2 regions of the Pseudomonas sp. MRSN 12121 genome follow, and region 2 is predicted to be linked to the other one. Evidence: riboswitches for the same ligand, from Rfam matches in the RefSeq annotation. Region 2 holds a riboswitch; the other holds the start of a gene.
The links. A riboswitch is a leader RNA that binds a small molecule or an ion and turns the genes downstream of it on or off. The one in region 2 is predicted to bind manganese.
Positions count from the first base shown of each region.

Region 1 (7,635 bases), 2.9 Mb from region 2:
GTGCAGGAAAATCGCGCAGCCCACGCCCAGGGCCGTCCAGGTGCCGGCACGGCGACCGTGGGTCACGCTCTCGCGCACCACCACCGCGAAATCCGGGCCGGGGCTAGCCACGGCGAGCAGGTGGATAAGGGCAACGGTCAAGAACTCGGCGAGGTACATGGACGCTCCTGTGTATCTAATTATTTCATCTGTTAGGCTCGGCAGATTACGCCTTCGGACCCCTCGTGCAAAAGGTACAGTTGATGACTAACAATCGCCGCGCCGTCTTTCTCGACCACAGCTCCCTGGACCTCGGCGATCTCGACCTCGATGCTCTGCGTCACAGCTTCGACGAGCTGCAACTGCACGACCGGACCCGCCCCGACCAGGTGATCGAACGACTGCAGGGCGCCCAGGTGGCGATCAGCAACAAGGTGCTGCTCGATGCCGATACCCTGGCCGCCTGCCCCAAACTGAAACTGATCCTGGTGGCCGCCACCGGCACCAACAACGTCGACCTCGCCGCCGCCCGCGCACTCGGCATCCGGGTCGCCAACTGCCAGGGCTACGGCACCCCCTCGGTGGCCCAGCACACCCTCATGCTGCTGCTCAACCTCGCCACCCGCTTCAGCGACTACCGCCAGGCGGTCGCCGATGGTCGCTGGCAGCAGGCCCGGCAGTTCTGCCTGCTGGACTTCCCGATCGTCGAACTGCAAGGCAAGACCCTGGGCCTGCTGGGGCATGGCGAACTCGGTGGCGCCGTTGCGCGCCTGGCAGAAGCCTTCGGCATGCGCGTGTTGCTGGGGCAGATTCCCGGCCGACCGGCCCGCGCCGATCGGTTGCCGCTGGAAGAGCTGCTGCCGCAGATCGACGCGCTGACCCTGCACTGCCCACTCAACGAACACACCCGGCACTTTATCGGCGCCCGCGAACTGGCCCTGCTCAAACCCACCGCGTTGCTGGTCAATACCGCCCGCGGCGGCCTGATCGACGAACAGGCCCTGGCCGATGCCCTGCGCAGCGGTCACCTGGGCGGCGCCGCCACCGATGTGCTGAGCGTCGAGCCGCCAACCGCCGGCAACCCACTGCTGGCCCCGGACATCCCGCGCCTGATCGTGACGCCGCACAATGCCTGGGGCAGCCGCGAAGCCCGCCAGCGCATCGTCGGCCAACTGGTGGAAAACGCCCGGGCGTTTTTCAGCGGTACAGCGCTGCGGGTCGTCAGTTGATAAACTGCGCCACTTTTTTCCCAGGAGCAGATTATGGATCCGCGCAGTGAAGTACTGCTTCGTCAGGCTGACTTGTTCCAAGGCTCGCTGCTGCTGGCCGGCCTGCCCGCCGACGACCTGCTCGGCCGCCTGCCCCAGGCCCATGGCTGGAGCTGGCACGCCGGCGACCAGGCCGCGTTGGAGGCCCGTTTCGCCGGGCGCAGCCACTTCGGGGTGAACGCCCCCGAGCAGGCGTTTACCAGCGCGGTGCTGTTCCTGCCCAAATCCCGGGAGCTCACCGACTACCTGCTCAACGCCCTCGCCTCGCGCCTGGGCGGATGCGAACTGTATCTGGTCGGGGAAAAACGCAGCGGCATCGAACGCGCGGCCAAGCAGCTCACTCCGTTCGGCAAGCCACGCAAGCTCGACAGCGCGCGCCATTGCCAGCTGTGGCAGGTAACGGTGGAACAGGCGCCGCAGGCCGTCGCCCTGGAAAGCCTGGCCCAGGAATACGAATTGCCGCTGGCCGAAGGGCCGTTGAAGGTGGTCAGCCTGCCAGGCGTATTCAGCCATGGCCGCCTGGATCGTGGCAGCGCCCTGCTGCTGGAACACCTGGACCAACTGCCCGGCGGCCATCTGCTGGATTTCGGCTGTGGCGCCGGCGTGCTCGGCGCGGCGATCAAGCGTCGCTACCCGCACAACAGCGTGACCCTGCTCGATGTCGACGCCTTCGCCGCCGCCAGCAGCCGCCTGACCCTGGCCGCCAACGGGCTGCAAGCCGAAGTGCTGACCGGTGACGGCATCGATGCCGCGCCCCTGGGGCTGAACACCATCCTGACCAACCCACCCTTCCATACCGGGGTCCATACCGACTACCAGGCAACGGAAAACCTGCTGCGAAAAGCGGCAAAACATCTGAAAACAGGTGGCGAACTCCGGCTGGTGGCCAACAGCTTCCTGCGTTACCAGCCATTGATCGAAGAGCATCTGGGCCCCTGCTCGATCAGGGCCGAGGGCGATGGTTTCCGTATCTACAGCGCCCGGCGCGGCTAACCACTTTTTTGCAAAAGAACGCTTGCCGAATGGATTTCGCCTAGGCAGAATCCGCTCCGTCCTAGGGGAGTAGTCTCCCGCGAGCGCCAAGCTCGCCCGGCATGCGTCAACATACTTGATCCTCAGATCATGGCGCATGCGACCCGAGAGTCCGCACAGACGGACCGCCGGGTTTGACAAGACCTATGACACGCACACCTTACCCGGGGCGGGAAGGCTGTACGTGTCATAGCCGTGTCGACCCGCCCCTTAGGAATGCCCTGATGCTGGATTCTCTCCTGGTTCCCACCGCGATCGTTGCCTTGGCCGAAATCGGCGACAAGACGCAACTGCTTGCTCTCATTCTCGCCGCGCGCTTTCGCAAGCCCTGGCCGATCATCGCCGGCATCGTCGCCGCGACCCTGGCCAACCATGCCGCCGCAGGCGCGGTAGGCGCCTGGTTCGGCAGTTTCTTCTCGGATGCCACCCTGCACTGGATTCTCGCCGCGAGCTTTGCCGCCACCGCGCTCTGGACCCTGGTGCCGGACAAAATGGATGACGACGAAGCCAGCACCACCCGCAAGTTCGGCCCGTTCCTGACCACGCTGATCGCGTTCTTCCTCGCGGAAATCGGCGACAAGACCCAGATCGCCACCGTGATGCTCGCGGCGCAATACCCGGAGTTGTGGCTGGTGATCATCGGCACCACCGCCGGCATGCTGATCGCCAACGTCCCGGTGGTCCTGGCCGGCAACTTCGCGGCGGAGAAACTGCCGTTGAACCTGATCCGTCGCCTGGCGGCATCGGCGTTCTTCATCCTGGCCATTGTCGCGGTGTACAAGGCCATGCAGAGCAGCGGCTGGGTGTAAGCGTCGCGCCACGGCGTTGCACCGTGGCGCTCCCATCGCGAGCAAGCTTCGCTCCGACAACAGATAGCGGCGTCAGCGACGCCGCTGGAAGGTCAGGACTTCTTCGCCTGCTGGTACAGCGGCATCACTTTGGGAATCGCCGCTTCCAACGAAGAAATCCGGCTGCTGGAGGCCGGGTGAGTGCTGAGGAATTCAGGTGGCGCGCCTTCCGAGGCCTTGCTCATCTTGTTCCACAGGGTGATGGCCGCGTTCGGGTTGTAGCCGGCGCGGGCCGCCAGCTCCAGGCCGATCAGGTCCGCTTCGTTCTCGTTGCCGCGGCTGTTGGGCAGGGTCATCAGCAGGTTGACCCCGTTGTCGCCCACGGCCACCGCTTCCTGCGGGGCGCCGGCGATCAGCGCGATCTGCTTCAGCGCGCTGACACCGTAGGCCTTGGACATGGCTTCACGGCCGTGCTCGCGCAGGGCGTGGGCAATTTCATGGCCCATGACCGCGGCGATTTCATCGTCGGTCAGTTGCAGCCTGTCGATGATTCCGGTGTAGAAAATGATCTTGCCGCCAGGGCCGCAGTTGGCATTGAGCTCGTCGTTCTTGATCAGGTTGACTTCCCACTGCCACTGCGCGGAGTCCGGACGAAATACCGGTGCCTGGGCAATCAGCCGGTTGGCGATCGCCTGAAGGCGCTTGGCATTGGCACTGGATTTATCCAGGGCATTCTTGCTGCTCGCCTCACCGATCGTCTGCTGATAGGACTGGGCGTAGGACTGGTTGACCTCATCGGTCGACAACATGCTGAACATGTACTGCTTGCGATCGACACCGACGGCACCACCACTGGTGGTGTTGACCGATTGGCAACCCGACAGCAGCAACGCCGCGGCCAGCGCAACCGAAACCTGTTTCTTGCTCATGAAAACACTCCCTGGAAACATGGCGCGTATCCTAGGCCCAGTTGTGTATCGGCGCCAGATACCCGGACGCTTAGCACGCGGTTTTCGGATACCGCGCAGAAAAAATTCACCCAGCCTGCCCCACCGCCTCCGCCAACGCCTGGCAGCTATCCATGCGCGACATCCACGCCTGGAAAACGACGATTTTTCCGCGCCTCGCCTCATGACCGCGGGGGGCCTTGCCGATACAACGGGGCAGACGTCATTCCTGCGTCCGGAGCCCTTATGAAATTCAAGTCGATCCAGTTTTCCGTGGCCGCCCTGGCCGGCGCCATCGTCCTCAGCGTGGTCGTTGCCCTGGTGCTGTACGCCCTGTTCGCTGGCGCCCGGACCCAGGAAATGGTGCAGCAGCAAACCCAGATCCAGTTCGAGCAGGTCATCGAGCAACGCCTGATCGGGCTGGCGCAGACCCAGGTCAGCCAGATCCAGCGCGAACTCGAAGCGCCCCTGCTGATCGCCGGCGGCCTGGTGCGGGTCAACGCGCTGCTCGGCAGCAAGGACGCCAGCGGCAATCCGCAACTGACGCTCAGCCGCGAACAACTGATCAACCTGATCAAGGAAAACGTCGCGCAGAACCCGAAGATCCTCGGTGCCTATATAGGCTGGGAAAAGAACGCCATCGACCATAACGACAGCGCCTACGTCGACACCAAGGTGGTGGGGATCGACGCCGGCAACGGGCGCTTCCTGCCGTGGTGGTTCCGCAACGAGGACGGCAGCCTGGCCCTGGACAAACTGGTGGACGTGGACGACCAGAAGGTCCTGTCCACCGGCGTGCGCGCCAGCGAGTACTACCTGTGCTCCAAGGAAAGCAGGAAACCCTGCGTGATCGATCCGGCGCCTTACAAGGTTGGCGACAAGATCGTCATGCTCGCCTCCTTTATCGAACCCATCCTGCTCGACGGCGCCTTCCAGGGCATAGTCGGCGCCGACCTGTCGGTGAATTTCATCCAGGACATGCTCCTGGGCGCCAACCAGAAGCTCTACAAGGGCGTGGGCGAAATGGCCCTGATCGGCGGCAATGGCCGGCTGGTGGCCTACACCAAGGACCCGAGCAAATTCGGCGAGAAGGTCAGCGACATCCTCGACAGCGAAGAAGTCGCCAAGCTGGGCAGCCTCAAGCGCGACGAAGTGAACTACAGCGTCGACCAGAGCAAGGGCCGGATCGAACTGTACCTGCCATTCGGCATCGGCCAGACCGACGCCCGCTGGACCCTGATGCTGCAACTGCCGCTGGACGCGGTCATGGCCGACCTGCAGAAACTGCAGGGCGACCTGGCCGACCAGCGCAAGGCCGACGCCTTTGGCATGGCCATGGTCGGCCTGATCATCGCCGGTCTCGGCTTGCTGGTGATCTGGCTGGTGGGCCACGGCATCGCCCGGCCGCTCAAGCAGATGGTGGCCATGCTCGACGATATCGCCCAGGGCGAAGGCGACCTGACCCGGCGCCTGAGCAGTGACCGCGCCGACGAACTCGGCTCGATCGCCAAGGGCTTCAATACCTTCCTGGCCAAATTGCAGGCGATGATCAGCCAGGTGGTGACGTCGGTGCAGAGCGTCAGCGATTCTTCCGAACACACCGCAGATATCGCCATTCGAACCAACCAGGGCGTGCACAAGCAGATGGCCGAGATCGACCAGGTGGCCACCGCCGTGCACGAGATGACTGCCACTGCCCAGGACGTGGCGCGCAACGCGACCCAGGCCGCGCAAGCCGCCAACCATGCCGACCAGGCCGCCAGCCAAGGCATGCGCATCGTGCGCGACACCTCGACCGCCATCGGCGCCCTGGCCGTGGAAATCGGCCGCGCGGTGGGCGTGGTGCAGACCCTGGCCAAGGACAGCGAGAACATCAACGCGATCCTGATCGCCATCCGCGGCATCGCCGAACAGACCAACCTGCTGGCCCTCAACGCGGCCATCGAGGCGGCCCGTGCCGGGGAACAGGGCCGCGGCTTCGCCGTGGTCGCCGACGAGGTGCGCAACCTGGCGCAGAAGACCCAGCAGGCGACGGAAGAAATCCAGTCGATGATCCAGCAGCTGCAACAAGGCACCCGCGATGTGGTGCGGGTCATGGAGGACAGCCAGCACCGCACCGACGAAAGCGTGCAGCACGCGGCGAAGGCTGCCGAGGCACTGGAGACCATTACCCAGGCGGTGTCGGTGATCAACGACATGAATACCCAGATCGCCAGCGCCGCCGAAGAGCAGAGCGCCGTCGCCGAGGACATCAACCGCAACGTGATCAATATCGGCCAGGTGGCCAATGAGGTGGCCGGCGGCGCCGACGAATCCAGCGCCGCCAGCGCCGGCCTGACCAAGCTGGCCGAGCAGCAGCGCCGGCTGATCAATCAGTTCAAGGTCTGAAACCGACGAAAGGTCCCTTGGACCTTATCGCGGGCAAGGGGATCGCCGCCCGCTCGCTCCTACCGACGAGCGGATCAGCCCGGCGTCAGGCACTCGGGGGCATTGAGCTTCGGGTCGTTCACCAGGTTGGCCAGCACCCGCTCGCGCAAGGCGGCCGGGGGGCTGGCCAGCAAGGCCTGGAGCACCGGCAGCGGGGTCTCGGGGTCGAGCCAGGCGTCCTGGCCCTGGGCATCGAGAATCAGCGGCCGGCGCTGGCTGGCCGCCGGCTGGGTGACCACCGCGGTGCTCAGCCAGACCTGCTCCTGCACCGGATAAGCCTCCCAGATCGCCGCGAAGAACAGCGAAGAACCCTCCCCTGGCGTCAACCAGTACGGACGCTTGCGAGTGCCACCCCGCCATTCGTAGAACCCGTTGGCCGGCAGCAGGCAGCGCCGCTGGCGAAAGGCTTCGCGAAACATCGGCTGTTCGGCCAGGGTCTCGGCCCGGGCATGGGCGGGGGTACGCGACAGGTCGGTCAGCCAGGGCGGCGTCAGCCCCCAGCGGGCGCGCGCCAGGTTACGCTGGCCGTCGCTGCTGCGCAGGATCAGCACCGAATCGTTGGGCGAAATATTCCACTGCGCCTGCTGGTCCGCCGGAAATCCGGGCAAGGCAGCAAACGCTGGGTTCCAGCGAAACAGGGCGTAACGTCCACACATGGGGCAAGCAACTCTTGGAAAAACGGCCGCCAGCCTAACAGATCAGTACGCCGGCATGATTGGCCGGTTCGTCGCCGGGTATCGGCAGCGCGGCGTTATAGGCAGCGATCAGTTCCCGGGCGTATTGCGCCTGGTCGTTGTCCACCGCCAGGCCAAGCAGGCCGAACACCGGCAATTCCCCGGTGCCGCCGAGCAGATCCCGCCCCACCAGGTGCGCCTCGATGCCTTCGCTGGCCAGCATGCCCTGGAGCAACTCGCCTTCCAGCAGGTTTTCCGGTTCGTAGATGCGCTGCATGCCGCCTCCGTCAATCGTTTTCGCTGCGTACGTCGAGCATCCATTCCTGCCCGTCGGTCTGCAGGATGAACACAATGGGCCGACAACAGACGGGGCAGTCCTCGACGTATTGCTGGTCGCCCCCGGACAGGTCCAGCACGGCCTCGGCTTCCTCGCCACAGTAGGGACATTGATAGCGTTCGGTTTCCAGCATCGCGGCCTCCGGAGTGACTTGTGCGTATAATCGCCGGTCTATTTGCAGGG
Region 1 is NZ_CP010892.1:5,731,950-5,739,584, forward strand. Features, by position in the region: partial or broken gene TO66_RS25995 (LysE family translocator) at 1-159, opposite strand, end outside; gene TO66_RS26000 (2-hydroxyacid dehydrogenase) at 243-1,208, shown strand; gene TO66_RS26005 (class I SAM-dependent methyltransferase) at 1,242-2,240, shown strand; yybP-ykoY riboswitch at 2,293-2,414, shown strand; gene TO66_RS26010 (TMEM165/GDT1 family protein) at 2,504-3,088, shown strand; gene TO66_RS26015 (M48 family metallopeptidase) at 3,181-3,996, opposite strand; partial or broken gene TO66_RS34340 (HAMP domain-containing protein) at 5,350-5,547, shown strand; gene TO66_RS34345 (methyl-accepting chemotaxis protein) at 5,659-6,402, shown strand; gene TO66_RS26025 (SOS response-associated peptidase) at 6,477-7,097, opposite strand; gene TO66_RS26030 (putative signal transducing protein) at 7,132-7,392, opposite strand; gene TO66_RS26035 (CPXCG motif-containing cysteine-rich protein) at 7,403-7,585, opposite strand.
Region 1: it holds a riboswitch for manganese, as region 2 does, so the genes downstream of both, TO66_RS26010 (TMEM165/GDT1 family protein) here and mntP (manganese efflux pump MntP) in region 2, are expected to answer to the same signal.

Region 2 (7,635 bases):
CTCGATGACCACCAGGATGCTGCGGATGGCTTGCATGGTCGGGATCTCCAGAGGGTGATGAAGGCTGTGTTGCACAACTATAGTTGCTGGCCGTCGGCGCGGATGTTGATGCACATCAAGCGCCGCGGCTGGTGGTCTGCGGCACGGCCGGTATAATCGGCGCCCTTCGCCGTGAACCCTTTATCCCGTGAGCCCCATGTCCTCTATCCCTGAAGTCGCCGCCGTGCTGCCTGGCGCGCGTTATGCCGCCAAGACCCTGTCGAAGGATGCCCGACCATGAATCTGCCGGAAATCCACGAGTTCCTTGGCTGCCGGACACCGGATGAATGGGTCCGGGCAGCCCTGGCGGACCAGGAAACCCTGCTGATCGACCACAAGAACTGCGAGTTCAAGGCGGCCAGCACGGCCCTGAGCCTGATCGCCAAGTACCACTCCCATGTCGACCTGATCAACATGATGTCGCGCCTGGCCCGGGAAGAGCTGGTGCACCACGAGCAGGTGATGCGCCTGATGAAGCGGCGCAAGATCGAGTTGCGCCAGCTGTCGGCCGGGCGCTACGCCTCGGGCTTGCGCAAGGTGGTGCGCAGCCACGAGCCGGTGAAGCTGGTGGACACCCTGGTGGTCGGCGCCTTTATCGAGGCCCGCAGCTGCGAACGTTTCGAGGCGCTGGTGCCGCACCTGGACGAAGAGCTGGGCAAGTTCTATTTCGGCTTGCTGAAAAGCGAGGCCCGGCATTTCCAGGGCTACCTGAAGCTGGCCTACCAGTACGGTGACGCCAGGGACATCGCCCAGGTGATCGAGAAAGTGCGCGCCGCCGAGCGCGAGCTGATCGAGTCGCCGGACGTGGAGTTCCGCTTCCACAGTGGCGTGCCTACCCGGTAGAACGGGCCCGATGGGTATAAAACTACGGGCAAATTGTAAAAAACTCTTAAAAGCATGAAACATCGCGAAAAGCCGGCCGTGCGAGCCGGTTTTTGCCTGGCGCCGTGCTCAGATTTATCCGATGCCGCCTATAATGCGCGCACTCAAATTGTGCGTTCTCAGACTGGTATTTATGGATAACCCGGGTCTTGGCAAAGTATTGCTGGTGGAAGACGACGAAAAGCTCGCGGGGCTGATCGCGCACTTCCTGTCGCAACATGGTTTTGAGGTCCTGGCGGTGCATCGTGGCGATGTGGCGCTGGCGGCCTTTCTCGAATTCAAGCCGAAAATCGTCGTGCTCGACCTGATGCTGCCGGGCCAGAGCGGGCTGCACGTGTGCCGGGAAATCCGCAGCGTGTCGGATACGCCCATCGTCATCCTCACCGCCAAGGAGGAAGACCTGGACCATATCCTGGGCCTGGAATCCGGCGCCGACGATTATGTGATCAAGCCGATCAAGCCGCCGGTGCTGCTGGCGCGCCTGCGGGCGCTGCAACGGCGCCAGATGCCGGAGCCGGTGGTGCGGGGCGCGCTGGAGTTCGGCACCCTGGCCATCGACCGCAGTTGCCGGGAGGTGCGCCTGGCCGGCGAACTGATCGAGCTGACCACCATGGAGTTCGAGCTGCTGTGGCTGCTGGCCAGTGCGGCGGGCAAGATCCTCTCGCGCGACGATATTCTCAACCGCATGCGCGGCATCGCCTTCGACGGCCTCAACCGCAGCGTCGACGTGTACATCAGCAAGCTGCGCGGCAAGCTCCACGACAACCCTCGCGAGCCGGTGTGCATCAAGACCATCTGGGGCAAGGGCTACCTGTTCAATCCGTTCGCGTGGGAGCTGTAGATGCTGCGCCTGTTCCTGGGCCTGTACATTGTCCTGGCCATCGGTTTCGCCGGGGCGATCACCGCGGTCGATCACATTTTCACCGCCGTCCTCGAGGACCCGCTGGAAGCCTATCACCGCGATGCGGTGCGGGGGCCGGCCTACAGCCTGGTGGAACAGCTGCGGCCACTGGACAGCGCCGAACGCGAGCGGCAACTGCAGGCCCTGCAACCGCACTACGGCCTGCAATTGCGCCTGCTGGACAGGAACACCCTGACCTTGAACGAACGGGAGCAGGCCTTGCTGGCCTCCGACCAACTGGTGGTGCGGGAGAAGTTGACCCAGTTCATCGCCCGCATCGACCAGGGGCCGCAACTGTTGAGCATCAAGCTGCCGGAAGAGCCGTCGCTGACCCGGTTCTACACCATTGCCGCTTATGTCGCGCTGGGGACGATAGTGGGCATCTTCCTGCTGTTCTGGGTGCGTCCGCACTGGCGCGACCTGGAACAGTTGCGGCTGGCGGCCGAGCGTTTCGGCGACAACGACTTGAGCGCACGCCTGCACCTGTCGCGGCGCTCGAACATCCGCGAGCTGGCCGGGCACTTCAACCGCATGGCCAGCCGCATCGAAGGCCTGATTGCCAACCAGCGCGAACTGACCAACGCGGTCTCTCACGAATTGCGCACGCCCATCGCGCGGCTGTCGTTCGAGCTCGACCAGCTCAAGCAGTCGGACCCCAAACAGCGCCGCGAGCTGATCGCCGACATGTACGCCGACCTCGGCGAGCTGGAGGAGATGGTCTCCGAACTGCTGACCTACGCCAGCCTGGAACACGGCGCCACGGTGATCAACCGCGAGCACATCCAGGCCCGCCACTGGCTTGACAGTGTGGTCGGCAGTGTCGCCCTGGAGGCGGAAGCGGCGGGGGTGCAGATCGCTATCAGGGCCTGTGAGGTCGAGTACATCAGTATCGAGCCGCGGTTCATGGCGCGGGCGTTGATCAACCTGCTGCGCAACGCCATTCGTTATGCGGGGCGGCAGGTCGAGGTGTCGCTGAGGCAGACCGGGCAGGGCTACGAAGTCCAGGTCAACGACGACGGCCCCGGTGTGCCGGTGGAAGGGCGGAAGAAGATCTTCGAGCCGTTCTCGCGCCTCGACGCCAGCCGCGATCGCCGCACCGGCGGCTTCGGCCTGGGCCTGGCGCTGGTCCGGCGGGTCTCGCAATCCCACGGCGGGCAGGTCGAAGTGACGGACTCGCAATGGGGCGGGGCGTCGTTTCGCATGACCTGGGCGCGTCCCGAGTAACCGGGAGTTTTGCGGCGTGGCTATCGCGGGCAAGCCGGATCGCCGCCCGCTCGCTCCTACAAGGTACGTAGGAGCGAGGCTTGCCCGCGATGACGGCAGAGCGGTCGCTACCTTTTAGAAGCTGTACTCGACACTGGCCGCCAGCGAGGTCTGCAGGCGCTTGTCGACGATCGGGCTGTCGCCGGCTTCCTTGCTCAGGTAATCCACCGCCAGCACCGTGGAGACGCTGGTATTGGCATTGATCGGCAGGGTCCAGGTGAGGTCGCCGCCCTGGCTGAGCATGCCGCCCTTGGCGTGGTAGGCGCCGAAGCGGCTGTTGGCCGCCTGGTGGCGGCTGACGCCGTACCAGGTCTGCATGTAGTCGCCATCGCCGAAGCGGCTGTTGAGACTGCCGTCGAGGCTGCCGTAGGCGCCCTTGTAGAGCGTGGTGGCGATGTTCAATTGCAGGTGGTTGTAGGCCGAGCCGGTGTCCGGGTCGTCGTTCTTCTTGAAGGCATGCTCCACCGTCGCGCCGATCACCACCGAGCCCAGGGTGTAGCTGAGGTTGGCGCCGACCTGCGCCCGCGACTTGATCGAGCCCATGCCGTTGAGCCGGTCGGAGCCCTTGTAGCCGGTCTTGCGATCCTTGCGGCTGGCGCTCGGGCCGACCCAGGTGCTGAACGCCAGGTCGCCCCATTCGCCTTGCCAGCCCAGGCCCTGGGCGGTGTCGAAGAACAAGCCGTAGGGGCTGTCGATGCTGGCGCCGAGCAGCGGCGTCACGCTGCGTTCGTCGCTGCCGCTGTAGCGCGGCTGGCTCGCGGCGCCCAGTTGCAGGCTGTATTTCCAGTCTTCGGCGTGGGCGGTGCCGGCGGCCAGCAGGCACAGCGAGCTCAGGGACAGGCACCAGGTTCGAGGTGTGATCAGAGGCTTCATCAAGGTCAGTAACTCAACAGGTTGGAGGAGGGTCGACCATTTCTCGAATAGGAACTGCCCAGGCCGTCGCGAGGCCGGCTGGCGGCCTTGGGTGCGGGCGGGCTCGGAGGTTCAGGCGTGAGCGTCTCGCCCCTGGGCTGGGGCGTCGCTGCAACAGGTGGGGCAACAACCGTGGGCGGTGCCGTGCCCTGGCAGCTGAGGCTGCCGAGCAGTAACACCAGGAAAAGACCGCATAACCTGCCTGACATGACGCACCCGTGGAGAAATGGATGCGCTCATGCTAGGGACGCGGTGGCGGGCAATCTTTGCCAGCTTTGTCGGAAAACTGTCAAAGACTGTGAAAGGCCTTCACCTACCGTTGCAGATCCAGGCGCTGGTGCCACTGGGCGATGGATTCTTGCGGGTAGTGCTCGAACTGCAGGTCATGAGGATGCCAGTCGATCTCGACCCAGGGCGCCCGCGAGTCGAGCATCAGGTGCGTGTGTTCCGGGGGCACCGGCAACGGCGTGTCGATGGCCGAGGCGAAGGGGTGGATCAGTTCCGGCCATTGCGGGCTGAACAGCCACAGGCCGGAGCCGCAGAGGCTGCAGAAGTGCCGTTCGGCGCTGCTGCGGCGCGCCCGTTGCGCGCCGGGGGCCTTGATCCGCGCGTGGTAGATCGAAATATGCTGGCGCCCGCGGACTTTCAGGCTGGCGGCGTCGCCACCGAGGTTGATCGCATAGCCGCCACCGCCCTGGGTCTTGCGGCAGATCGAGCAGTAGCAGCGCTGGTAAGGGTAGGGGTGGGCGCTGGCCAGGCTGAAGTGGACGGCGTCGCAATGGCAGGAACCTTCGAGTTGCATGATCACCTCCGGCTACGGGTGGACGATGCCCTCAGCCTAGTCCCGGGCCGGCAGGCTGCCCAGCCGTGCGGGGACGGGCGGCCTTGATGAAATTTTCACGCACGCTGCCTTAGGCTGCCCGCTCTCTTTGGGGAGTAGCCTGTTGCCGGTTCGTCCGGCAGCGCCCGTATCAACATTCTCGGCACCCTGCCGTGGTACGGGCACCTTCTGGTTGGCGAGACCATCGACATCCCTGCGCTGAAGTCGGGCGCGCGGGCATGTCGTGGACTCAAGCCCGACCGGAAGATCCCACATGAACCCAGCCTCGATCGTGTTCCTTGCCTTCGCCATGTCCACCGATGCCTTTGCGGCCGCGGTCGGCAAGGGCTCCAGCCTGCATAAACCGCGTTTGTCCGAAGCCTTGCGCATCGGCCTGATCTTCGGCGTGATCGAAGCCATCACCCCGGTGGTCGGCTGGCTCATCGGCCAGGCGGCCGCGCAATGGGTGGCCAACTGGGACCACTGGATCGCCTTCGGCCTGCTGCTGGCGCTCGGCCTGCACATGATTCACAACGGCTTGAGCCTGGAGCAGGAAGCTCGACAGGAAGCACCGCGCCAGCCGGGATTCTGGCTGCTCGCGGCCACGGGCTTTGCCACCAGCATCGATGCCCTGGCGGTGGGCGTGGGGCTGGCCTTCGTCAACGTCAATATCTGGGTCGCGGCCACGGCGATCGGCCTGGCGACCATGACCATGGTCACTCTGGGCGTAATGCTCGGGCGCGCCATCGGCACGGTCATGGGGCAGCGCGCGGAAATCCTGGGAGGCGTGGTGCTGATCATCGTCGGCTCGACCATCCTCTACGAGCACCTGTCGGCCGTGGCTTGACCTTGTAGTTACTTCAGGTTTTTTACTGTCGGCTCTCTCACGCTGGAGTCATCGATATGAGTTTTTTCGAGCGTTTGCTGGGCGGTCATCACGGTCGCGGCCATGGTGGCTATCAAAACGGGCATCACGGCGGGCACTCGGGGAACGGCCATGGCCGGCGGCCTGCCGGCCCGTCATGCCCGGACTGTGGGGCGAACAATGCGGCCGGGGCGCGGTTCTGCCAGCAGTGCGGCACCTCGTTGCACCCTGCCGCCTGCGGCCAATGCGGCAGCCCGCTGGCCGCCGCTGCGCGCTTCTGCGGGCAATGCGGCGGCGCGGCGCGCTGAGGACGCTCTACAGTGCGATGGCGTAGCGCACCTGGGTCGCGTCGTCCGGATCGATGGCGCGGCTGAAGCCGAGTGTCGTGGCCAGTTGGCGCATGCGGTGGTTGGCCGGGCAGTCCAGGGAGTACATCTGCCGCAGGCCCTGGTCCTTCGCCCGGGCGATCAGGTGGTGCATGAGCACCGCGTCCAGCCCCTTGTGCTGCCAGTCGTCGGCCACGGTGACGGCGAATTCGCAGGTGTCGGGGGCGGTGTCGATCGCGGCGTAGCGGCTGATGCCGATTTCCCGCAGCGTGCCGTTGTCGTGCACCAGCGCCACGTAGGCCACGCGCCGGCGGCCGTCGACATCCATCAGTTGCGCGAGCAGGGCGTCGCCGACCTCTTTCACTTCGCCGAGAAACCGGTGGTGCCGGGTGAGTGGCGAAAGGTTCTCGATAAAGGCTTTTTCCCGGTCGCGGTCTTCGGCGCGCAACGGGCGGATCAGCACCGGGCTGCCGTCGTTGAGGGTGTCGATCCAGTGTTCGCCTTGCTGCGGGGTGAAGGCGGCCGGGGCGGGCGAGTGAATGGCGGTACTGGTCATGGGCGAGGCTCCTTGGTGCGGCAAATGATGACCTGAACATCTACACCGCCCAGGCGCGGAGCCTTTGATTCAGGTCAACGGCCAGCCGCGCCGGAGCCGGTTTGCCGCCGGAAGGTCGCCTGGCCCGGGGCGCTCAGGCCTGCTCCGGTGCGGGCATCAGGGTGCCGATCAGCGCCCGCACGCTGCCGGGCAGGGCCTCGAGTTCGCGCACGATGATGCTGCGTTCGCGCACGGCCCAGGCCTCGTCGAGTTTCACCGTCACCAGTTGCATGGTGCGGCTGTGCCGGATGGCCGCCGACTCGGGAATGATGCCGATGCCCACGCCGGCCTCGACCATGCGGCAGATCGCCTCGAAGCTCGACACCTGGATCCGCAGCGACAGCTGCTTGCCGGTGCGTTCCACGTGTTCGCGCAGAAAGCTCAGCAAGGTGCTGCCTTCGTGCAGGCCGATGTGCTGGTAGGCCAGGGTCTGTTCCAGGGTCACCGCCGGTTGCCTGGCCAGGGGGTGGTCCACCGGTAGGATCAGCACCAGGTGGTCGGTGCTGAAGTGCAGCACTTGCAGGCCGCTGGCTTCCACCGGGCCGGCGATGATGCCCATGTCGGCGGTGCCGTCGAGCACGCCCCGCACGATGTCGCGGGACAGGCGCTCCTGCAGGTCCACCGTGACCCCGGGGCGCTTCGACAGGAAGCCGGCGAGGATCTCCGGGAGGAACTCGGTCACCGCCGTGGTGTTGGCGAAGATCCGCATGTGCCCGGTGGAATCGCCGCCGTACTGGGTGAATTCGCTTTTCAGGTAGTCCACCTGGCGCATGATCAGCCGCGCATGCTGCAACAGGCGTTCGCCCGCCGGGGTGACCTCGACGCCGCGGCTGTCGCGGTACAACAGGCGGGTTTCGAGCTGGCCTTCCAGGGCCTTGATCCGCGCGCTGGCCGCCGCTGGCGAGAGGAAGGCGCGCCGGGCGCCCTGGGTCAGGCTCGGCGATTCGGCGATATGGATGAACAGGCGCAGGTCGGCCAGATCGAAATGCATGGGCGGGCTCCTGGGGCTGGCGAAAGGACCGCCGGGAAGCG
Region 2 is NZ_CP010892.1:2,805,027-2,812,661, forward strand. Features, by position in the region: gene TO66_RS12905 (universal stress protein) at 1-36, opposite strand, end outside; gene TO66_RS12910 (tRNA-(ms[2]io[6]A)-hydroxylase) at 277-882, shown strand; gene TO66_RS12915 (winged helix-turn-helix domain-containing protein) at 1,055-1,762, shown strand; gene TO66_RS12920 (ATP-binding protein) at 1,763-3,046, shown strand; gene TO66_RS12925 (MipA/OmpV family protein) at 3,161-3,958, opposite strand; gene TO66_RS12930 (GFA family protein) at 4,311-4,799, opposite strand; yybP-ykoY riboswitch at 4,917-5,086, shown strand; gene mntP (manganese efflux pump MntP) at 5,092-5,664, shown strand; gene TO66_RS32575 (double zinc ribbon domain-containing protein) at 5,721-5,990, shown strand; gene TO66_RS12940 (GNAT family N-acetyltransferase) at 5,998-6,564, opposite strand; gene TO66_RS12945 (LysR family transcriptional regulator) at 6,698-7,594, opposite strand.